DNA from 3 places in the Streptomyces sp. NPDC029152 genome. Region 1 is predicted to be linked to each of the others. Evidence: riboswitches for the same ligand, from Rfam matches in the RefSeq annotation. Region 1 holds a riboswitch; each other region holds the start of a gene.
The links. Region 1 has a riboswitch for cyclic di-AMP ahead of ACZ4V6_RS25940 (transglycosylase family protein). Riboswitches for the same ligand answer to the same signal wherever they lie in the genome.
Positions count from the first base shown of each region.

Region 1 (7,827 bases):
GTGCGCACCCTGCGCAAGCAGTACGCCGCCACCCTCATGGACGACGGCCAGTACCGCCGCGCCCTGCCCGAACTGCGCCGCCTCGCCGACGAACGCGCCGCCGAGGCGGGCCAGGCAGACCCGCAGTCCCTGCGCCACCGCTACGACGCCGCCCAGTGCCTGGAACAGCTCGGCGAACCGGCCGCCGCCCTCGCCGAGTACCGCGCCCTGCTGCCGTACTACGAGAACCAGTACGTCGCCGGGGACCCCGACCTCGCCCACGACGTCCGCCGCCGCATCGGCCACCTCCTCCTCGCCCTCGGCGACCGTGCCGCCGCCCACGAGACCCTGGCCCGCCTCCTGCACGACCTGGAACGCGCCCACGGCCCCGGCCACCCCCTCGCGGCCGAGGTCCGGCGCACCCTCCAGTGGCTCGGACAGGTGCGCGGCTAGTTCTCACCGCCTCTTTCCGCGCCGGGGAGACCCGCGCGTCCCCGAGAGCCGCACCGGCCCGCCCGACACCTTCGGCGGCGCGGCGGTGCCCGAAGTCCCCGTGAATCGTTGGTCGAATGGGTTGGCCAAAGCCGGGCCACTGCCTACCATCGATCACCGCAAGACTTTGTGCACCGTCGCACAATCTCCACCGGGAGGTTCACTTGCACCGCCGCCGTCGCACCGCGCTCCTCCTCACCGCCGCGATCGCCGCCGCGGCGCCCCTGCTCACCGCCTGCGGGAGCGACGCGCACCCCGGCGCGGCCGCCGTCGTCGGCGACCAGCGGATCACCGTCGCCCAGCTGGAGAACCGGGTCGACGAGGTGCGCGACGCACAGCGGGCCGCCGTCCCGGACGACACGCAGTACCAGCAGGTCGTCGCCCGCACCGGCACCCTCACCCGCGACACCCTGCACGGCATGGTCCTCGACCGGGTGCTGCAGCGCGCCGTCCAGGACGCGGGCGTGACCGTCACCCGCAAGGAGGTCCAGCAGATGCGCACCGGCCTGGAGCAGCAGGCCGGCGGCGCCGAGCAGCTGGAGATCGCCTGGCTGCAGCAGTACGGCGTCGCCCCCGAGCGCCTCGACGAGAACCTCCGCATCCAGCTGGAGGCGCAGAAGCTCGCCGAGCACCTCGGCACCGACACCAGCCGCCCCGAGTTCTGGCAGGCCCTCTCCGAGGCGTCCCGGCAGCTCGGCGTCGACCTCAACCCCCGCTACGGCACCTGGGACGTCCAGAAGAGCAGCCGCGTCGACGCCGGGACGCCGTGGGTGCGGGAGGTCACCGCGGCCGGGAACCAGCAGCCCGCGTAACGGTCCCCGCGCGGGCCGGCCTCCGGGGACGACCCGCGGCCCGGCCCGCACCGTGCGTTACGTTCGGATCGTGAACGCAACCACCGCCGACCCCGCCCCCGGCACCGCCCCCGACCCGGGCCGCATCGTCCTTCTCACCACCAGCCACCGCGTCGCCCCCGGCCTGCTGTCCTGGCCCGCATGGCAGGCGCTGCGCACGGCCGACCGCGTGCTGTGCGCCGACGCCGCGCACCCGCAGCTGCCCTACCTGCGCGAGGCGGGCGTACGGGTCGACGAGGCGTCCCCGGCCGCCGAGGAACTGGTCGGCGCCTGCGCCGGGGGCCGCACGGTGGTCGTCGTCGCGACCGGCGAGGGCGAGCCGGCCCTCACCGACGGCCTGGCCCGCCTCGCCGGCTCCGGCAGGGTCTCCATGCCCGAGCTGGAGCTGCTCCCCGCCTCCTACGACCTGCCCGGCGCCCGCCTCCTGGACCTCGTCCAGGTCATGGACCGCATCCGTCTGGAATGCCCCTGGTCCTCGCAGCGGACCCACGAGGGCCTGGCCAAGTACGCCATCGAGGAGGCCTACGAACTCGTCGAGGCCATCGAGGACGGCGACCGCGACGAACTGCGCGAGGAGCTCGGCGACGTCCTCCTCCAGGTCGTCTTCCACGCCCGCATCGCCGAGGAGGACACGGAGGCGCCGTTCTCGGTCGACGACGTCGCGGCCGGCATCGTCGCCAAGCTCGTCCACCGCCACCCGCACGTCTTCGGTGAGGAGACGGCGTCCACGCCGGAAGAGGTCAGGGAGCACTGGCTGCGCACCAAGGCGGTGGAGAAGCGGCGCACCTCGGTCACCGAGGGCGTCCCCCTCGGCCAGCCCGGTCTGGCCCTCGCCGCCAAGCTGGCCTCCCGGGTGCGCACGGCGGGCCTGGAGGTGCCGCTCCCCGCGGGCGAGGGCATCGGCTACGAACTCCTCGCCCTCGCGGCCCGGGCCGAGTCCGAGGGCACGGACCCGGAAGCGGCCCTGCGGGCGGCGGCCCGGGCCTACCGGGACGCGATCAGGGAGGTCGAGGCATGACCGGCCGCCCGGCCGCCCCCGGCGGCCCGGCCCCCGAGCTGTTCACCTGGGAGTTCGCGAGCGACCCCTACCCCGCCTACGCCTGGCTGCGCGAGCACGCCCCCGTGCACCGCACGACGCTGCCCAGCGGTGTGGAGGCCTGGCTGGTCACCCGGTACGCCGACGCCCGGCAGGCCCTCGCCGACCAGCGGCTGTCCAAGAACCCGGCGCACCACGACGAGCCCGCGCACGCCAAGGGCAAGACCGGCATCCCGGGCGAGCGCAAGGCCGAGCTGATGACGCACCTGCTCAACATCGACCCGCCGGACCACACCAGACTGCGCCGGCTGGTGAGCAAGGCGTTCACACCGCGGCGCGTCGCCGAGTTCGCGCCACGGGTGCAGGAGCTCGCCGACGACCTGATCGACCGGTTCGCCGCCACCGGCTCCGCCGACCTCATCCACGAGTTCGCGTTCCCGCTCCCCATCCACGCCATCTGCGACCTGCTCGGCGTCCCCCGCGAGGACCAGGACGACTTCCGGGACTGGGCGGGCATGATGATCCGCCACGGCGGCGGCCCCCGGGGCGGTGTCGCACGGTCGGTGAAGAAGATGCGGGGCTACCTCGCCGACCTCATCCACCGCAAGCGCGCCGCGCTGCCGGCCGAGCCCGGTCCCGGCGAGGACCTGATCTCCGGTCTCATCCGCGCCTCCGACCACGGTGAGCACCTCACCGAGAACGAGGCCGCGGCGATGGCGTTCATCCTGTTGTTCGCGGGGTTCGAGACCACGGTCAACCTCATCGGCAACGGCACGTACGCCCTGCTCACCCACCCCGGCCAGCGGGCCCGCCTGCAGGCGTCCCTCGCCGCCGGCGAACGCGGCCTGCTGGAGACCGGCGTCGAGGAACTCCTGCGCTACGACGGCCCGGTCGAGCTGGCCACCTGGCGCTTCGCCACCGAGGCGCTCACCATCGGCGGGCAGGACATCGCCCCCGGGGACCCGGTCCTCGTCGTCCTGGCCGCCGCCGACCGGGACCCGGAGCGCTTCACGGACCCGGACACCCTGGACCTCTCCCGCCGGGACAGCCAGCACCTGGGTTACGGCCACGGCATCCACTACTGCCTCGGCGCCCCGCTCGCCCGGCTGGAGGGGCAGACCGCGCTCGCCACGCTCCTCACCCGCCTCCCGGACCTGGCCCTCGCCGCGGACCCGGCCGAACTGCGCTGGCGCGGCGGGCTCATCATGCGGGGACTGCGCACCCTCCCGGTGTCGTTCACACCGGCGCCCCCGCCGCCGGGGCACGGCCCGTCGCCGACGCAAACATGACACGCGCTCACTTCTGTGATCTTCACGTGATCTGCGCGGCATGAACTTGTGACAAGCGATCATCTCCCTATACCTTCACGGATCAGCGTGGCGGCCGAGCGTCTTCCGCCGCGCCGTCCCTGCTGTCTCGTGAAAGGTCGTCGCATGCTCTCCGGGAACGGTCGTCACCGTCGCCCCCGCCAGGCTCCCGCCCTGGTCGTCGCTGCCGGAGTCACCGGCTCCGCCATCGCGATCCCGCTCCTGGGGGCCACCGGCGCCCACGCGGCCGACGGAACGAACTGGGACCGGGTCGCCGAGTGCGAGACGGGCGGCGCCTGGAGCCAGAACAGCGGCAACGGCTACTACGGCGGCCTGCAGCTGTCCCAGGACGTCTGGGAGCGGTACGGCGGCCTGGGGTACGCGTCCAGCGCCGACCAGGCGAGCCGCTCGCAGCAGATAGCCGTCGCCGAGAAGCTGCTCGCGGACCAGGGCATCGCCGCCTGGCCGACCTGCGGACTGCTCGCGGGCCTGGGCAACGGCCCGGGGACCGCGACCGGCGGCACCGGGGCCTCGGGTGACGGGGCGTCGGCGGGGAAGGGCGGAACGGGCGCGCCGGGTACGTCCGAGCCGTCCGGCCTGACCGATTCCGCCACGTCCGTCCCTGAATCGTCCCCTTCGGCGACCCCCTCCCCGTCCCGGTCCCAGTCCCCTTCGCCGTCCGCCTCGGCCACGACCGATGCCGCGTCGGACCCTGGGGAGAAAACGGCCAAGTCCGACACTTCATCCCCGTCCGGCGTCCCGGCCGATGGTGACGCCCAGGTGTCCGGCAGGGGGGAAGTCTCCGCTCCGGAAGGCGACGAGCCGGACAAGTCGGGGCGGAACGACGCCGTTTCGGGGCTCGTCGGCACCGAGGACCCCGCGACCGGCCGGCACCGCGGGGGCAGTGCCGAAGAGGGCGCGCCGGACGGCCGTGCGGCGGAGTCGTCGGGGCGGCACGCCTCGCGCGACGGGAGCGGCGCCCGCGGCCTCACGGACGGCTCGTACACCGTCCGTTCGGGCGACAGCCTCTGGGGCATCGCCGACTCCCTTGAGCTCGACGGCGGATGGCACTCCCTCTACACCGACAACAAGGACGTCGTCGGTGCCGACCCGGACCACATCCTGCCCGGTCAGACGCTCACCGTCACGGACGAACCGGGCCAGAACCAGGGCTAGTTCGCGTCACGGTTAGAGGCTTTATGTCCGTTTTGGATCACGTGAGAGATAGGTCTCAGAAGCCGTGATCGTCTTTGAAAATCCGCGGAGCGCGTGCCTACGGTCGTGATCGCTCGCCACCGCGGGCCCCGACCGCCGCAACGCCGAATCCTGCCAGCGGAGGTACGGGAACAGTCGTCGCGTCGAGCGCCGCAGGCAGGAGCGGGGGACCCAGGTAGGTGCCGCACCGGACAGTCGGTCCGGAGCGGCTAGGGGTGAAGCCGAGTTCCGTGAGGGACCCGGCCGGGCAACTCAACCGGCCCGAACCCGACAGCTCACCTCGCAGGCGTCGGTGAGGGGATCAACCATGCTGTTTTCCGGCAAGGGCAAGCACCGTCGTCCGTCCAAGGCCACCCGTGTCATCGCCGTCGCCGGCGTCACCGGTGCCGCCGTCGCCGCCCCGCTGATGGCGGCCGGCAACGCCTCCGCCGCCACCGCGTCCGAGTGGGACGCCGTCGCCCAGTGCGAGTCCGGCGGCAACTGGTCCATCAACACCGGCAACGGCTACTACGGCGGCCTGCAGTTCTCGGCCTCCACCTGGGCCGCCTACGGCGGTACGCAGTACGCCGCGACCGCCGACCAGGCCGGCAAGTCGCAGCAGATCGCGGTCGCCGAGAAGGTGCTCGCGAGCCAGGGCAAGGGTGCCTGGCCGGTCTGCGGCACCGGCCTGTCGGGCGCCGCGTACACCGGCGGTTCCGGCGAGAGCCAGGACGGCGGCTCCTCGCAGTCCTCCGGCGGCTCCGAGAGCTCGCAGAGCCGGAGCGGCGGTGCCACGGCCGAGCGCTCCACCGGGCAGAAGGCCTCCCGCTCCTCCGAGCGTCCGGCCGCCGAGAAGCAGGCCGAGGAGAAGACCGCCTCCACGGAGAAGACCGTCACCACCCCGACCGGCAAGAAGGTCGAGAAGGGCGACGGCGAGTACAAGGTCGTCACGGGCGACACGCTCAGCTCGATCGCCACGGAGCAGCACGTCGAGGGCGGCTGGGCGAAGCTGTTCGAGCTGAACGACGACATCGTCGCCGACGCCGACCTGATCTACCCGGGCCAGCAGCTGCACCTCAAGTAGGCGGCGGCCCGCCCCTGCTCCCGCCCCGGTGCGTGTTCCCCCGTACGCACCGGGGCGGGTTTTTCGCGTCCCGGGGCCGGAAGGTTCCCCGGGTTTCCGCGAACGGTCTTTGTTCCGTTCGGAAACAATTTACGCTCGGTTCTGTCCATCGGGTGGGCGACCGGCTGGCCGATCGCCCGGAGCCGGTTAGGCTCGTCCCGCAGAGCCGCTGCGGTCCTGCGGACCCGCGTCACACCGAAGCGTCACATCGAAGAAGGAGATGCTCGTGCCGTCCATCGACGTCGTCGTAGCCCGGGAAATCCTGGACTCCCGAGGCAACCCCACGGTCGAGGTCGAGGTCGGCCTCGACGACGGCAGCACGGGGCGTGCCGCCGTTCCGTCCGGTGCCTCCACCGGTGCCTTCGAGGCCATCGAGCTCCGTGACGGCGACCCCAACCGCTACCAGGGCAAGGGCGTCGAGAAGGCCGTCCTCGCCGTCATCGAGCAGATCGGCCCGGAGCTGGTCGGCTACGACGCCACCGAGCAGCGCCTGATCGACCAGGCCATGTTCGACCTGGACGCCACCGACAACAAGGGCTCGCTGGGCGCCAACGCCATCCTCGGCGTCTCGCTCGCCGTCGCCCACGCCGCCTCCGAGGCCAGCGACCTGCCGCTCTTCCGCTACCTGGGCGGCCCGAACGCGCACCTGCTGCCGGTGCCGATGATGAACATCCTGAACGGCGGCTCGCACGCCGACTCCAACGTGGACATCCAGGAGTTCATGATCGCCCCGATCGGCGCGGAGTCCTTCTCCGAGGCGCTGCGCTGGGGCACCGAGGTCTACCACACCCTCAAGAAGGTGCTGAAGGGCAAGGGCCTGGCCACCGGCCTCGGCGACGAGGGCGGCTTCGCCCCGAACCTCGGCTCCAACCGCGAGGCCCTCGACCTCATCCTCGAGGCCGTCAAGGAGGCCGGCTACACCCCGGGCGAGCAGATCGCGCTCGCCCTCGACGTCGCCGCGTCCGAGTTCTACAAGGACGGCTCCTACACCTTCGAGGGCAAGCAGCGCTCGGCCGCCGAGATGACCGAGTACTACGCCGAGCTGGTCGAGGCGTACCCGCTGGTCTCCATCGAGGACCCGCTGTTCGAGGACGACTGGGAGGGCTGGAAGACCATCACCGACAAGCTCGGTGACAAGGTCCAGCTCGTCGGTGACGACCTGTTCGTCACCAACCCCGAGCGCCTGGCCCGCGGCATCGAGGAGGGCGCCGCCAACGCCCTGCTGGTCAAGGTCAACCAGATCGGTTCGCTGACCGAGACCCTGGACGCCGTGGAGCTGGCCCAGCGCAACGGCTTCAAGTGCATGATGTCCCACCGTTCGGGCGAGACCGAGGACGTCACCATCGCCGACCTGGCCGTCGCCACCAACTGCGGCCAGATCAAGACCGGTGCCCCGGCCCGCTCCGAGCGCGTCGCCAAGTACAACCAGCTGCTGCGCATCGAGGAGATCCTCGACGACGCCGCGGTGTACGCCGGCCGCAGCGCCTTCCCGCGGTTCCGGTCCGCGGGCCAGTAGGCACGGCGGGGGCCGAAGTGCCACCCCTGTAGGAAGCGTCGTACGTACGTCCCCGTACCCGGTCCCGTACCGTGTGCGGGGACGTACGCACGTATGACGACCACGAAGGCGGAGGCGGGGACATGGCGGTGAAGGACCGGGACCGTTTCTCCACCGCGACCAGGATCCGGATCATCGGGGAACAGACCGCGGCCCGGGTCTACCGCTCGCAGACCAGGCGCCAGGCCCGCCGTTCCCGCCTGACCGGCCGGGCGGCGCTGCTCGCGATGGTGCTGTGCTCGCTCGTCGTGGCGCTCGCCTACCCGATACGGCAGTACGTCGCCCAGCGC
Region 1 covers NZ_JBVHWR010000013.1:83,130-90,956, reverse strand. Annotated here, with positions in the region: gene pkaE (serine/threonine protein kinase PkaE) at 1-432, shown strand, start outside; gene ACZ4V6_RS25960 (SurA N-terminal domain-containing protein) at 636-1,283, shown strand; gene ACZ4V6_RS25955 (nucleoside triphosphate pyrophosphohydrolase) at 1,354-2,340, shown strand; gene ACZ4V6_RS25950 (cytochrome P450 family protein) at 2,337-3,647, shown strand; gene ACZ4V6_RS25945 (transglycosylase family protein) at 3,792-4,841, shown strand; cyclic di-AMP (ydaO/yuaA leader) riboswitch at 5,019-5,184, shown strand; gene ACZ4V6_RS25940 (transglycosylase family protein) at 5,188-5,943, shown strand; gene eno (phosphopyruvate hydratase) at 6,209-7,498, shown strand; gene ACZ4V6_RS25930 (FtsB family cell division protein) at 7,621-7,827, shown strand, end outside.

Region 2 (7,827 bases), on a different contig from region 1:
CGGCCAGCAGGAAGCGGCCCAGCGCTACTACATCCAGGCCCTGCGCCTGGCCCGCGCGGCGGCCGACGTCCCCCTGGGCGGCTACGTCCTCGCCTCCATGTCCCTCCAGGCCACCTACCGCGGCTTCGGCGACGAGGGCGTGGACCTCGCCCAGGCCGCCCTGGAGCGCAACCGCGGCCTGGCCACGGCCCGCACGATGAGCTTCTTCCGCCTGGTCGAGGCCCGCGCGCACGCGCGCGCGGGCGACGCGCCGGCGGCGGGCGCCGCCCTGAAGGCCGCCGAGAGCTGGCTGGAACGCGCCCGCCCGGGCGACAACGATCCGACCTGGCTGGGCTTCTACTCCTACGACCGGTTCGCCGCCGACGCGGCCGAGTGCTACCGCGACCTGAAGGCACCGCGCCAGGTCCGCCGCTTCACCGAGCAGGCGTTGTCGCAGCCGACGGAGGAGTTCGTCCGCTCGCACGGGCTGCGGCTCGTCGTCTCGGCGGTGGCCGAGCTGGAGTCCGGCAACCTGGACGCGGCCTGCGAGCAGGGCGTGCGGGCGGTCGAGGTCGCCGGGCGCATCTCCTCGGCCCGCACCACCGAGTACGTCAAGGACCTCCTGCACCGCCTGGAGCCCTACGGCGACGAACCGCGCGTGGCCGAGCTCCGCGAGCGCGCCCGGCCGCTCCTGGTGACCCCGGCCTGAAGTCCGGTGCCGCACGGGTTTGAGGGCATTGTCAGTGGCGCAGTGCACTATCGGAGCCGGGAGACGGACCGGGAAGGGACCGGGAGGTGGGACACGTGCGGACCGGGGTCGCACACGACTGCGACGTGCTGGTGATCGGCGGCGGGATCGTCGGCCTGTCGACGGCGTACGCGATCACGCGCACCGCGCCGGGCACGCGCGTGACGGTGCTGGAGAAGGAGCCGGGGCCGGCCCGCCACCAGACGGGCCGCAACAGCGGGGTGATCCACAGCGGCGTCTACTACCGCCCGGGCTCGCTGAAGGCCCGCTACGCGGTGCGGGGCGCCGCCGAGATGGTCAAGTTCTGCGCCGAGTACGGCGTCGACCACGCGATCACCGGCAAGCTGATCGTCGCCACCGAGCGGTCCGAGCTGCCCCGGCTGCACGCGCTCGTGCAGCGCGGCCGGGAGAACGGCATCCCCGTGCGGGAGCTGGGCACGGCCCAGATCCACGAGTACGAGCCGGAGGTCCGGGGCCTGGCGGCCATACACGTCGGGACGACCGGCGTCTGCGACTTCGTCGGCGTGGCACGGCAGCTGGCCCGGGCGTCCGGGGCGGAGATCCGCTACGGCGCGGAGGTCCTGCGCATCGACCGGCGCCCGGACCTCGGGGTCGCCGTCCGCACCCGTACCGGTGACGTGGTCCGCGCCCGGGTCCTGGTCAACTGCGCCGGTCTGCACTGCGACGAGGTCGCGCGGATGACCGGGGACGACCCCGGGATGCGGATCATCCCGTTCCGGGGCGAGTACTACGAGCTGGCGCGGCCGGAACTGGTGCGGGGCCTGGTCTACCCGGTGCCCGACCCGGCGTTCCCGTTCCTCGGCGTGCACCTGACCCGCGGCATCGACGGCAGCGTGCACATCGGCCCCAACGCGGTGCCGGCCCTGGCCCGCGAGGGCTACGGCTGGGGCGTCGTCCGGCCCCGCGAGCTGGGCGCCACGCTCACCTGGCCGGGCTCGCGGCGCATCGCCCGGCGGCACTGGAGGTACGGCGCCGGGGAGCTGCGGCGGTCGCTGTCCAAGGGGGCGTTCACCTCGGCGGTGCGCAGGCTGCTGCCGTCGGTGACGGAGGACGACCTGGTGAAGGCGCCGGCCGGGGTGCGGGCGCAGGCGGTGCTGGCGGACGGGACGCTGGTGGACGACTTCCTGATCAAGGAGGGGGCGTGTGCGGTGCACGTCCTGAACGCGCCGTCTCCCGCGGCGACGGCGGCGCTGCCGATCGGGCGGGAGGTGGGGCGGCGGGCGCTGGCTCTGCTGGGGGCGGATGCCGTGGCCCGGCGCTGACGGTGCCCGGCCCGGACGCGGGGCGGGTCGGATCGCGCTGCCCGGCGCCACGGGGTGCTTCCCCCTGGAGGGCTGCCCCCGGCGCCCACCCGTGCCGCCCCGGCGGCACGGCGGCTCGCATGCCCGGTCCGGCCGTAAAATCGACTCACTGTGTCTGATTCACGCCATGCCCCCGAGACCTCGCAGCCGGTTCGCGCCAAGGGTGAGCCCCGGTTCCCCGACGGGCCGAAGGCCGACCCCGCCGGATCGCACTTCGAGCGGCGCATCCGGAGCTTCCAGCCGCGCCGGAGCAGGGTCACCACCGGACAGGCGGACGCGCTGCAGCGGCTGTGGCCGAAGTGGGGACTGGACATCGACGGACAGCGGGTCATCGACCTCACCGAGCTGTTCGGGAACACCCGCCCCGTCGTCCTGGAGATCGGCTTCGGCATGGGCGAGGCCACCGCCCAGATGGCCGCCGCCGACCCGGACACCAACATCCTCGCCGTCGACGTCCACACCCCCGGCCAGGGGAACCTGCTCGGTCTCGCCGACCGGAACGGCCTGTCCAACATCCGCGTGGGCAACGGCGACGCGATCATCCTGCTGCGCGAGATGCTCGCCCCCGACTCCCTCGCCGGACTGCGCGTCTACTTCCCCGACCCCTGGCCGAAGAAGCGGCACCACAAGCGCCGTCTGATCCAGCCGGAGTTCCTCACCCTGGCCGCGTCACGCCTCGCGCCGGGCGCCGTCGTGCACTGCGCCACCGACTGGGAGCCGTACGCGGAGCAGATGCTCGAGGTCCTCACCGCGCACCCCGGCTTCGAGAACACCGTGGCAGGCGGCGGTTTCGCGCCGCGCCCCGCCCACCGGCCCCTGACCCGTTTCGAGGGCCAGGGACTGGACAAGGGACATGTGGTGAACGACCTGCTCTTCCGTCGCGTACAGGAGCACCCCCCCACCGGTTAGGGTCCATGCCGTGGCCACCTGTCCCCCGTGTCCGACGCGTCCGCCCGCGCCTCCGCACAGGCACCCGCACTGGTGGCAGCGCACCTGGGTGCGTTACGGCGCGCTGATCACCCTGCTCGCGCTCTCCGGCCTGGTGATCCTGGCCCTGGTGCGCGAACAGACCGGCACCCGGGGATTCCTGGTGGGGCTGGGGCTGGCGGTCCTTCCCGTGCCGCTGCTCGTAGCCGCCTTCCGCTGGCTGGACCGGGTCGATCCCGGTCCCTGGCGGAACCTGCTGTTCTCCTTCGCCTGGGGCGCCTGCGCGGCGGCGCTGATAGCGATCATCGCCAACAGCTTCGCGACGCGATGGATAGCGACGGCCACCGCCGACCCCACCGGCGCGGACACCCTGGGCGCCACCGTGATAGCGCCGGTCGTGGAGGAGTCCGCCAAGGCCGCGGCCGTCCTGCTGGTCTTCCTCTTCCGCAGGCGGGACTTCACCGGCATCGTCGACGGCGTCGTCATAGCCGGCGTCACCGCCACCGGCTTCGCCTTCACCGAGAACATCCTCTACCTGGGCACCGCCTTCGGCACCGACCAGCTCACCGGCGACCGGGGCATCGCCTCCGTGACCGCGGCGACCTTCTTCGTCCGCGTCGTCATGTCGCCGTTCGCCCATCCGCTGTTCACCGTGCTCACCGGCATCGGCTTCGGCGTCGCCGCGCTCTGTGCCGACCGCCACCACCTGCGCCGCGCCCTGCTCCCCCTGTCCGGCCTGCTGCTCGCGATGGGCATGCACGCGCTGTGGAACGGCTCGGCCTCGCTCGGCGAGTACGGCTTCTTCGCCGTGTACGCGGCGTTCATGGTGCCGGTCTTCGGCCTGCTGACCTGGCTGGCGATCTGGACCCGGCAACGCGAACTCGCCGCCGTGCGGACCGAGCTGCCCGTCTACGCGGTGGCCGGCTGGCTGGCGCCGGCCGAACCGTTCGCGCTCGGCTCGATGCGTGCGCGCCGCATCGCCCGGCAGCACGCCCGTCGTCACGCCGGGAAACCGGCGGCGCGGACGGTGGCGGAGTACGAGGCGTACGCGACCTCGCTGGCGTTCCTGCGGCAACGGGGGCGCAAGGGCCGGGCGGGCGCCGACTACGTCGTACGGGAGGGGGAGTTGCTGCGCGAGCTGTGGCGCCGGCGGGAGGTGGCGCGCCCGGCACTGGACCACGCGGCCCGGGCCACGGCGCCGTCCGCCCCGGTGGCCGTACCGCCCTGGCCGGCGTACGGGGCGCACACGGCAGCCACGCCGTACACCGCACAGGCCCCGTACGTCACCTCGTACGCCACGCCCGCCTACGCCCCCCGCACCGCGTACCCGTCCCAGAACCCGTACCGGACGTAGCGGCAGCCGAGAAGGTCCCTCAGGCGGACGCCTCCGTCAGCCCGAGCACCTCCGCCTCCGTCAGCTCCAGGTCCGCCACTCCCAGCAGCGCCGGCAGCTGCTCGGCCGTCCGCGCGGACGCGATCGGCGCGGCCACCGACGGCTGGGCCGCCAGCCAGGCCAGGGCCACCGTGGCGACCGGCACGCCGTGGGCCTCGGAGACCTCGTCCAGGGCGGTGAGCACCCGCCGGCCGCGCTCGCTCTCCAGGTGCTTCGCGGCGCCGCCCGCCCGCGGGCTGTCGACGGTCGTGCCGGGCCGGTACTTGCCCGTGAGGAAGCCGGACGCGAGGGCGTAGTACGGAACGGCGGCCAGGCCGGCCCGCTCGGCGAGGTCGCGCAGCCCGCCCTCGTAGGTGTCGCGCGAGACCAGGTTGTAGTGGGGCTGCAGGGCCACGTACCGGGCGAGGCCCTCGCGGTCGGAGAACTCCAGGGACGCCGCGAGCCGCTCGGCCGTGATGTTGGAGGCGGCGATGTACCGGACCTTGCCCGCGCGCACCAGGTCGTCGAGCGCGCCGACGATCTCCTCGACCGGCACCTCGGGCTTGTCGAAGTGGGTGTAGTAGAGGTCGATGTGGTCGGTGCCCAGGCGGCGCAGCGAGGCGTCGGCCGCGGCCTTGATGTTGGCGGCGGACAGGCCGGGATACTCCGGGTGCTGGCTGACCTTCGTGGCGATCACCACGTCGGCGCGGTTGCCGCGTGCCGCGAGCCACTCGCCGATGAGGGTCTCGGACTCGCCGCCGCTGTTGCCCTCGACCCACGCGGAGTAGGAGTCGGCGGTGTCGACGAAGTTGCCGCCGGCGGCGGTGTAGGCGTCGAGGACGGCGAAGGAGGTGTCCCGGTCGGCGGTCCAGCCGAAGACGTTGCCGCCGAGGGCGAGGGGGAAGACCTCGAGGTCGGAGGAACCGAGCTTGCGCAGAGAAGTCATGTCTTACCACAACAACCGCCCCGGAACTGGTCATTCCGGGGCGGTGCGAAAAAGCGCGAACCGGCAGCCCTGACGTCGGGGGGTGCCCTCAGAACTGTCGCGGTCCCCGGGGGACGGCGCTGTCGGACGCCCTGTCCTCAGAGGGTGAGGCCCTTGCCCTGCAGCCATGCCGCCGGGTCGACCCCGCCCTCGGCACCGCCGACGTGGACCTCGAAGTGGAGGTGGGGCCCGGTGACGTTGCCCGTGGCGCCCACGCGGCCGATGACGTCACCGGTGTTGACCTTCTGGCCGACGCTGACGTTGATCGACGACTGGTGGCAGAACCACAGCTCGGTGCCGTCGTCCAGGGTCAGGATCGTGCGGTAGCCGTAGGAGCCGGCCCAGCCCGCCTCGGTGATCGTGCCGGTGTGGACGGCCTTGATGAGGGTACCCGTGGGCGCGGCGAAGTCGAGGCCGGTGTGGTGGCCGGAGGACCACATGGAACCGGCCTGGCCGAAGGTGGAGGTGATCGTGTACGAGGAGGTCGGCAGCGTGAACTGCTTGGCCAGCTCGGCGAGCCGCTCGGCCTCGGCCTTCTTCGCGGCCTCCTCCTCCGCCTTCTTCCTGGCGGCGGCGGCCTTGGCCTCGGCCTCCTTCTCCGCCTTCGCGGCGGCCTCGGCGGCCTCCTTCTCGGCCTTGGCGGCGGCCTCGGCGGCGGCCTTGGTCTCGACCTGGATCTGCTGCTGCTCGGCCTGCTGCATGATGCGCGCCCGCAGGGCCTCACCGGCGTCGGTGGAGCCCTCGGCGGCGTCGGTGGTGGTCACGCCGATGCCGCTGAGCGGGGTGGCGGAGCCCTGGGGCTCCGGCTCGTCGGCGGAGATGTCGGGGATCAGCGAGCCGACGTTCGGCAGATCGGGCATCGAGATCGGCATCGGCGGCTTGCCGGTCTGTGCGCTGGCCATGCCGCCCGCTCCGACGGCCGCGATGACGCCGACGCCGAGGACGGTGGAGCTGCGGGCGAGTCCGCCGCGCTGCTTGGCGACGCGGTGCCGGCCGCGTACGGGCCGGATGGACTCCGCGGTGGGGTTCCACTCCTCCCAGGGGCCCTCTTCGGCGCGGCGGACGTCGTGGCCGAAGGGTTCGGTGTCGCGCCGGCTCGGCACGAACGGGGCCTCGGGGGCAGGCCGGTTGGACGCCACGTGGGCGTACTCCTTTCCTTCCTTCCGCCTACCGGGTTAGCTGACGGGTTCGGAGCAGGAAGGTCTCCTACGCGCGTATACCCGCCGTGTCTCCACGGCGTCATACGCCCGATTCACCCCAGAGTGGTGGTTCCCCGGTTCCCTCGCGGGATTCGGCGCGTGCGCACGGAGCCGCCTTCTGTGACGGCTGGGACGACCGCGCTGCGTTATCGAACGTTAATAGACGGGGGGCGTTGATTCCAAGCCGTTCCGATTGATCATTAAGGATTCCGGCCCGGACTTATCCCCCACGAGGTGCTGAAACGGGGCGATTTGAACAGCCTTCAGATAACAACTTCACATCACATGTTTCTGACGTTGTGTCAGTTGTTATGCGGAGGGCGGTCGCGTCGTCACCACCCGTGACGCCGGCCGGGACCGCCGCGCCGCTCAGTGCCGGCGCACGGCGAGCAGCGCCATGTCGTCCGCCATGCCGCCCCCGGAGTGCCGGCGCACCTCGTCGGCGAGGGTGTCGAGCAGTTCGGCCGGATGCCGGAAGACGCGGCCGGCCAGCCGCGCCGGGGGATCGTAGAACCGGCCGTGGGCGTCGCGGGCCTCGGACAGTCCGTCGGTGTACAGCAGCAGCGTGGCACCGCCGGGGAAGCCGGTCACCTCCGCACGGTCGGGCCACACCCCCAGCTCGCCCATCCCGAGCGGCAGCGCGAACTCCCCGGCCTGCACCGGCTGCACGGTGCCGTCGGCGTGCAGCAGCAGGGGCGGCGGGTGGCCGCGGTTGACGATGCGCACGGTCCCCTCGCCGTGCGGGAGTTCGGCGAGGACGGCGGTGGTGAACCCCTCGAAGGCGTCCAGCCCGTCGCGCCGGGTGCCCTCGCGCGCCAGCGCCCGCTCCAGCCGCTGCGCGACCGCCTCCAGCGTCGCCTCCTGCTCGGCGGCCTCGCGGAAGGCGCCGATCACCACGGCGACGGCGGCCACCGCCCCCATGCCCTTGCCGCGCACGTCACCGACGATCAGCCGCACGCCGCGGGCACTGTCCTGCACCGCGTAGAGGTCGCCGCCGATGAAGGCGTCGGCCTGCGCCGCCTCGTAGCGGGCGGCGATCTCGAAGCCGCCGATCCGCCCGGCGGGCTCGGGCAGGACGGCGCGCTGGGCGGCCTCGGCGATCTCGCGGGCGGAGGCGAGGCGCGCGTCGGTGCGGCGGACGAAGGCGTTCACGAGGACGGCGAGGGCGGCGACCGTCGCGATGGTGATCAGCTCGGTGAGCGAGTCCACGTAGTGGATGACGCCCTTGCTCAGCTGGAGTCCGATGACGGCCGCGACCACGGCGACGCCGGTGAGCGCGGTGCCGCGCCGCGAGT
Region 2 covers NZ_JBVHWR010000003.1:584,436-592,262, reverse strand. Annotated here, with positions in the region: gene ACZ4V6_RS09400 (MFS transporter) at 1-688, shown strand, start outside; gene lhgO (L-2-hydroxyglutarate oxidase) at 775-2,010, shown strand; gene trmB (tRNA (guanosine(46)-N7)-methyltransferase TrmB) at 2,161-2,958, shown strand; gene ACZ4V6_RS09385 (PrsW family intramembrane metalloprotease) at 2,969-4,330, shown strand; gene ACZ4V6_RS09380 (aldo/keto reductase) at 4,350-5,294, opposite strand; gene ACZ4V6_RS09375 (M23 family metallopeptidase) at 5,432-6,472, opposite strand; cyclic di-AMP (ydaO/yuaA leader) riboswitch at 6,483-6,640, opposite strand; gene ACZ4V6_RS09370 (PP2C family protein-serine/threonine phosphatase) at 6,902-7,827, opposite strand, start outside.
Region 2: it holds a riboswitch for cyclic di-AMP, as region 1 does, so the genes downstream of both, ACZ4V6_RS09375 (M23 family metallopeptidase) here and ACZ4V6_RS25940 (transglycosylase family protein) in region 1, are expected to answer to the same signal.

Region 3 (7,827 bases), on a different contig from region 1:
GCGGCGGACAGGGCCTGGGCGAGACCGCCCAGCTCCACGTGCACCACCAGGACGGGCTTGTCGGGCACCGCGGCCGCCGCCGAGCGCAGCGCCTCGGCCAGCGCCGCGTCCCCGGCCGCCCCCTCCCCCACCGTCGGGATGGCGGTCACCACCACCGCGTCGCAGGTGTCGTCGGCCAGCGCCCGGGACAGGGCCGCGTGGAAGTCCTGCGCGGAGGCCGCCGTCGTCAGGTCCAGCGGAGGGTGCGGCCGCAGGCCCTCCGACAGGCACGCGTCATAGGTGAGCAGCCCCAGGGACTCCGAGTTCCCGAGGATCGCCACCCGTGGGCCGGCGGGCAGCGGCTGGCGCGCGAGCAGCAGCCCGGCGTCGACCAGGTCGGTGATCGTGTCGACGCGGATCACCCCGGCCTGCCGCAGCAGCGCGGAGACCGTCGCGTGCGGCAGCCGCGTCGCCCGTACGGCGTGGCCCTGCGGCGCGACGCCGCCGTGCCGGGCGCCCTGCACCACGACCAGCGGCTTGGACGCCGCCGTGCGCCGGGCCAGGCGGGTGAACTTGCGGGGGTTGCCGATGGACTCCAGGTACATCAGCGCGACGTCGGTCTCGGGGTCGTCGTACCAGTACTGGAGGACGTCGTTGCCGGAGACGTCGGCCCGGTTGCCGGAGGAGACGAAGGTGGACACGCCGGTCACGCCGGTGACCCCGCCGCCGCGCCGGTGCAGCCGGGAGAGCAGGGCGATGCCGATGGCGCCGGACTGGGCGAACAGGCCGATCCGGCCGGGGCGCGGCATCTCGGGGGCGAGGGAGGCGTTGAGGCGGATCGCCGGGGAGGTGTTGATGATCCCGAAGGCGTTGGGGCCGATGATCCGCATGCCGTACGTGCGCGCCTGGCGCACGAGGGTCCGCTGGCGTTCGCGCCCCTCGGGGCCGCTGTCGGCGTACCCGGCGGAGATCACGACGAGGCCCTGCACGCCGTGTTCGCCGCACTCGGCGACGACCTCGGGCACGTGCTCGGCGGGCACGGTGACGACGGCGAGGTCGACGGGGCCGTCGATGTCGCGCACCGAGCGGCGGGCGGGCACCCCGTCGATGTCCTTCAGGTCCTCGGGGAAGGCCTTGTTCACGGCGTGGAGGCGGCCGGTGTAGCCCGCGTCCCGGATGTTGCCGAGGATGCTGCGGCCGACGCCGCCGGGGGCGCGGCCGGTGCCGATGACGGCGACGGAGCCGGGCTGGAGCAGGCGCTGCACCGAGCGGGCTTCCGCGCGCTGTTCGCGCGCGTACTGCACGGCGAGCGAGCGGTCGGTGGGTTCCAGGTCGAACTCCAGGCGGACCACGCCGTCCTCGAAGCTCCGCTTCTGGGTGTACCCGGCGTCCATGAACACCTTGATCATCTTGGTGTTCGCGGGCAGCACCTCGGCGGCGAAGCGGCGGATGCCGCGCTCCCGGGCGACGGCGGCGATGTGCTCCAGGAGCGCGGAGGCGACGCCCCGGCCCTGGTGGGCGTCCTGGACGAGGAAGGCGACCTCGGCCTCGTCGGCCGGGGCGGAGGCGGGTGTTCCGCCGGCGCCGATCCGGTCGTAGCGTACGGTGGCGATGAACTCGCCGCCGACGGTGGCCGCGAGTCCCACCCGGTCCACGAAGTCGTGGTGCGTGAAGCGGTGGACGTCCTTGGCGGACAGGCGAGGGTACGGCGCGAAGAAGCGGTAGTACTTCGACTCGTCGGAGACCTGCTCGTAGAAGCTGACCAGGCGCTCGGCGTCATCAACGGTGATGGGGCGGACGCGCGCGGTGCCGCCGTCGCGCAGCACCACGTCGGCCTCCCAGTGGGCGGGGTACTCGTGCCGGTCCGGCGAGGTCTGCATGGGCCCCAGAGTACGGCTCGCGCACGACAACGGCGCGGGGCAGTCTGTGGAGGACGGAAGGTCGGGCCGAGGCCGCGGTCCGACGGCCGACCGGGCGGCGCGCAGCCGTCCGGCCATGCTTCATGATGTGGGAAACTGGTCTAGACAACCTGAACACCTGAAGGGCAGCAACACATGGCTGAGCGCCGCGTCAACGTCGGCTGGGCCGAGGGCCTCCACGCCCGCCCCGCCTCCATCTTCGTCCGAGCCGCCACGGCCACAGGCGTCCCGGTGACGATCGCCAAGGCCGACGGCGACCCCGTCAACGCGGCCTCCATGCTGGCCGTCCTGGGCCTGGGCGCCCAGGGCGGTGAGGAGATCGTCCTCGCCTCCGACGCCGAGGGCGCGGACGCGGCCCTGGACCGGCTGGCGAAGCTGGTCGCCGAGGGGCTCGAGGAGCTTCCCGAGACCGTCTGATGTGACGGCATGCCGAAAAGGCCCGCCCGGATCACCGGGCGGGCCTTTTCCCTGCCCCTTTTCCGGGCAGGGAGAAACGGCCCCCTGAATTGCCTCTCTTTTTGTGTACGGCACCCGTGTTAATTCCGCAGGCTCGTCATGTTCACGGGACGTTGCGCGTTCCTCACGCCGCCCGGGCGGTCGCCGGAGGCGAAACGCAGCCGGTGCGCCGCGGCCGACCGCTCGGCGTGCAGCGCCATGAGCGTCCGCGCGCGGTCGCCGTCGCCCCGCGCCACCGCGTCGACGACCGCGCCGTACCCGGCCCAGCGCTCCACCGCACCGGGCGGCGTGTCCACGACGTACATCCACGCGATCTTGCGGCGCAGCTGGGTCAGCATCGCCGTGAGGGAGGGGCTGCCGGCGGCCTGCGCGAGGGTGTCGTGGAACCAGCCGTCCAGCGCGCGCAGGTCCTCGACGTGGCCCTGCCGGGAGCGTTCCCGGCCCAGCCCGACCAGGCCGCGCAGCACCTTGAGGTGGGCCTCGGTGCGGCGCCGGGCCGCGCGGGAGGCGCCGAGGGGCTCCAGGAGCGTGCGGGTCTCCAGCAGGTCGGCGGCCTCCTGTGCGGTGGGCTCCGCGACGCACGCGCCCGCGTGCCGCCGGGTCACCACGAAGCCCTCGGCCTCCAGGGTGCGCAGCGCCTCGCGGACGGGGACGCGGGAGACGCCGTGGCGGCGGGCGAGCAGTTCCTCGGTGAGCCGGCTGCCGCGTCCGTGGACACCGGCGACGATGTCGTCCCGGATCGCCGTGCACACCGAGTGCGCCGGAATACGCATGCCCGACCTCCGCATTGATCCCCGTGAAACGCCGGCGATGGACGCCTTTTCCGTGACTCTAGGCCAATGCGCCGCGCTTTCGGACGGGCCGCGGAAATTCAGGGATGTCTTTCGGACATCCACGGGCCGGAAACGGAGCCGGAAAAATACCGGAGGCAGGGCGGGAAGACCGGAAGGCCCCGGCTCGGGAGCCGGGGCCTTCGGGATGTCGTACCGTCCGTCGTCAGACGTTCACGCCGTGGGAGCGGAGGTAGGCCACGGGGTCCATGTCCGAGCCGTACTCCGGGCTCGTGCGGGCCTCGAAGTGCAGGTGCGGGCCGGTGACGTTGCCGGTGGCGCCGGAGAGGCCGATCTGCTGGCCGGCGTCGACCGACTGGCCGACCGAGACGCCGATGGAGGACAGGTGGCCGTACTGGGTGTACGTGCCGTCGTGCATCCTGATCACGACCTGGTTGCCGTACGCGCCGCCCCAGCCGGCCTCGACGACGGTGCCGACGCCGACCGCGTGCACCGAGGTGCCGGTGGAGGCGTGGAAGTCGATGCCGGTGTGACTGCCGGAGGACCACAGGGAGCTGCCGGCCCGGTAGGCCGTGGACACGTAGGAGCCGGTGATCGGCGCGACGAAGGTGTTGAGGCGCTCGCGCTCCGCCTCGCGCGCGGCGCGCTCCTTGGCCTCGCGTGCCTCCTCGGCCGCCTCGGCGGCCCGCTCGCGCGCGGCCTCCATCGCCGCCTCGCGGGCGGCGGCGTCCAGGGCTGCCTGCTTCTGCGCGGCGGCCTGGGCGTCGATCTCCTCGGCGATGGAGTCGCCGATGGTGACGACCGGGGTCAGCCCGGTCTGCTCGGGCTCGGGCTCCGCGGCGAGGGCCGGGGCCGCGAGGGAGCCGACGACGCCGGTGGTGGCGAGGGCCGCGACGCCCGCCGCGCGAACGGTGGTGCGGTGCATGCGGCCGGGGCGGCGGTGCTTCCCGGTGGCGCGCGTGAACGCCATGTAGAGGCTGGTCCTTTCCTTCCCTCTCGCCTACCGGGTTAGCTGACGGGTTCGGAGCAGGAAGGTCTCCTACGGACCCCCTCGCCGAAGCGCGGGCGTCCGATTCACCCCAGGGACTGCGATGGGTCCCCGGCTCCCCTGGCTCGCGCCGTACGGGGACTCGGCGATGACTGTCCGGTGCCGCGGGTGCGGCGCACTGCCTGACGAACAGCCCGGACGACGCTAAACGCGGTTGTCTTCAATCCTCAAACGCAACAGGGATTTTGTAGCGCACGCCACAGGGCAGACGGGCAGCCTCTCCCCCAATTCGGACAAAAGACGGCCCCGGTGACGCTCGGGTCGCCGGGGCCGTCGCGCGCGCGTGCCGCTACTCGGCGGCCACCACGGTGACTTCGCCGATGCCGAGGGCCTCGACGGGCTCCTTGATCTGCGCCGCATCGCCGACGAGGACCGTCACCAGGCGGTCCACCGGGAAGGCGCTGACGACCGCGGCGGTGGCCTCCACGGTGCCCGTGGCGGCGAGTTGACGGTACAGCGTGGCCTGGTAGTCGTCGGGCAGGTACTGCTCGACCTGGTCGGCCAGCGTGCTCGCGACGGCCGCCGCCGTCTCGTACTTCAGCGGCGCCACGCCCACCAGGTTCTGCACGGCGACGTCGCGTTCGGCGTCGGTGAGCCCGCCCTCGGCGAGGGTGCGCAGCACCGTCCACAGGTCCTGCAGCGCCGGACCGGTGTTGGGCGTGTCGACGGAGCCGCTGATGGCGAGCATCGAGGCGCCCGTGCCGTCGGGCGCGGAACGCAGGACCTGCCCGAAGGCCCGGACGCCGTAGGTGTAGCCCTTCTCCTCGCGCAGGACGCGGTCCAGGCGCGAGGTGAGGGTGCCGCCCAGGCAGTAAGTGCCGAGGACCTGCGCGGGCCACACGCGGTCGTGCCGGTCGGGCCCGGTGCGGCCGATCAGCAGCTGCGTCTGGACGGCGCCGGGGCGGTCCACGATGACGACCCGTCCGGTGTCGTCGGCGGTCACCGGCGGCACGGGACGCGGCTCGGCGGCGGAACCGGTCCACGCGCCGAGGGTGTCGCCGAGCAGCGCGTCGAGGTCGACGTCGGTGAGGTCGCCGACGATCACCGCGGTGGCCGTGGCGGGGCGGACGTGCTTCTCGTAGAAGGCGCGGACGGCCGCCGCGTCGATGTTCGCGACCGTCTCCTCGGTGCCCTGACGCGGGCGCGACATGCGCGAGTCGGCCGGGAACAGCTCCTTGGACAGCTCCTTGGCGGCGCGCCGGGAGGGGTTGGCGAGTTCGTGCGGGATCTCGTCGAGCCGGTTGCGCACCAGCCGCTCGACCTCGCTGTCGGCGAACGCGGGCGCCCTGAGCGCGTCGGCGACCAGGCCCAGGGCCTTGGCGAGGCGCGAGACGGGCACCTCCAGGCTCAGCCGGACGCCGGGGTGGTCCGCGTGCGCGTCGAGGGTGGCGCCGCAGCGCTCCAGCTCGGCGGCGAACTCCTCGGCGGAGTGCTTGTCGGTGCCCTCGGAGAACGCGCGCGCCATGATCGTGGCGACACCGTCCAGGCCGGCGGGCTCCGCGTCCAGCGGGGCGTTCAGCGACACCTCGACGGCGACGACCTGCTGGCCGGGACGGTGGCAGCGCAGCACGGTGAGGCCGTTGTCGAGGCTGCCGCGCTCGGGGGCCGGGAACGCCCACGGCCTGGACTCGCCGGCCTCGGGCCGGGGGTGGAATTCCATGGTGGCGAGCTCGGTCACTTGGCCGCCTCCTCGTTCTCGTCGGTGGCGTCGTTCTCGTCGGCGGGGGCGGTCGGCTCGTAGACGAGCACCGCGCGGTTGTCGGGGCGCAGGCGGGCCTTGGCGACCTCCTGGACCTCCTCGGCCGTCACCTCGAGCACCCGCTGCACGGCGGTGAGGGCGAGCTGCGGGTCGCCGAACAGGACGGCGTAGCGGCACAGTTCGTCGGCGCGGCCGGCGACCGTGCCGAGCCGGTCGAGCCACTCGCGCTCCAGCTGGGCCTGGGCGCGCTCCATCTCCTCGGCCGTGGGGCCCTCCTCGGCGAACCGGGCGAGCTCCTCGTCGATGGCCGTCTCGATGACGGGCACCTCCACGTCACCGGACGTCTTCACGTCCAGCCAGCCCAGGGAGGGCGCCCCGGCGAGCCGCAGCAGACCGAAGCCGGCGGCCACGGCCGTGCGGTCGCGCCGCACGAGCCGGTTGTACAGGCGGGACGACTCGCCGCCGCCCAGGACGGTCAGGGCCAGGTCGGCCGCGTCGCACGCGCGCGTGCCGTCCTCCGGCAGACGGTAGGCCGCCATCAGGGCGCGCGCCGGGACCTCCTCCTCGACGACCTCGCGCAGCTGCTCGCCCATGACGTCGGGCAGCGAGCCGTCGCGGGGGGCGGGCTTGCCGTCGTGCGACGGGATGGAGCCGAAGTACTTCTCGATCCAGGCGAGCGTCTGCTCGGGGTCGATGTCGCCGACGACGGACAGCACCGCGTTGTTCGGCGCGTAGTAGGTGCGGAAGAACGCGCGCGCGTCCTCCAGCGTCGCCGCGTCCAGGTCCGCCATCGAGCCGATCGGCGTGTGGTGGTACGGGTGGCCCTCCGGGTACGCGAGAGCGGTGAGCTTCTCGAACGCCGTGCCGTAGGGCACGTTGTCGTAGCGCTGGCGGCGCTCGTTCTTGACGACGTCCCGCTGGTTCTCCATGGACTCCTCGTCCAGGGCGGCGAGCAGGGAGCCCATGCGGTCGGCCTCCAGCCAGAGGGCGAGCTCCAGCTGGTGGGCCGGCATGGTCTCGAAGTAGTTGGTGCGCTCGAAGCTGGTGGTGCCGTTGAGCGAGCCGCCGGCGCCCTGCACCAGCTCGAAGTGGCCGTTGCCCTTGACCTGGGCGGAGCCCTGGAACATCAGGTGCTCGAAGAGGTGAGCCAGACCGGTACGCCCCTTGACCTCGTGGCGCGAGCCGACGTCGTACCAGAGGCACACCGCCGCGACCGGGGTCAGGTGGTCCTCGGAGAGCACCACGCGCAGGCCGTTGGCCAGGCGGTGCTCGGTCGCTGTCAGGCCGCCGGAGCCTGCCTGGGCTGTGGCCGTGTGACCCATGGGCATGTACGTCCCTTCGATCGCGGAAATCCGGATGGAAACATCGGGCGGAACCGCGGAATTCCGCCGGTCCTGCCACTGTATGCAAGCGCGCGGGCCGCCGGTGGAGTTCCCGGACCTCGTACGCCGAGAGCGAGATCGCGCCGACGGCCGCCGGGGACGGGGGCACGGGGCGAGGGCGTACCCTGCGGGCAGCGCCGGGCCGGGCAGCCCGTGACGGGTCCTGGTCGGTCGCTGTCAGTGCCGCGGTCCACAATGGACCCCGTCAGATCACCGTTCACGCTTCAGCAAGGAGCCGGCAGCGATGGCCCGCCGTAGTACGAAGACCCCGCCGCCCGACGACTCGTACGAGGAGAAGATCCTCGACATCGACGTCGTCGACGAGATGCAGGGCTCCTTCCTCGAGTACGCGTACTCGGTCATCTACTCCCGTGCGCTCCCCGACGCCCGCGACGGCCTCAAGCCGGTGCACCGCCGCATCGTGTACCAGATGGCCGAGATGGGCCTGCGGCCCGAGCGCGGCTACGTGAAGTGCGCCCGTGTCGTCGGCGAGGTCATGGGCAAGCTGCACCCGCACGGCGACGCGTCGATCTACGACGCCCTGGTGCGGATG
Region 3 covers NZ_JBVHWR010000018.1:65,382-73,208, reverse strand. Annotated here, with positions in the region: gene ACZ4V6_RS29785 (bifunctional acetate--CoA ligase family protein/GNAT family N-acetyltransferase) at 1-1,859, opposite strand, end outside; gene ACZ4V6_RS29780 (HPr family phosphocarrier protein) at 2,034-2,315, shown strand; gene ACZ4V6_RS29775 (GntR family transcriptional regulator) at 2,435-3,127, opposite strand; gene ACZ4V6_RS29770 (M23 family metallopeptidase) at 3,351-4,115, opposite strand; cyclic di-AMP (ydaO/yuaA leader) riboswitch at 4,128-4,291, opposite strand; gene ACZ4V6_RS29765 (M16 family metallopeptidase) at 4,483-5,871, opposite strand; gene ACZ4V6_RS29760 (M16 family metallopeptidase) at 5,868-7,220, opposite strand; gene ACZ4V6_RS29755 (DNA gyrase/topoisomerase IV subunit A) at 7,519-7,827, shown strand, end outside.
Region 3: it holds a riboswitch for cyclic di-AMP, as region 1 does, so the genes downstream of both, ACZ4V6_RS29770 (M23 family metallopeptidase) here and ACZ4V6_RS25940 (transglycosylase family protein) in region 1, are expected to answer to the same signal.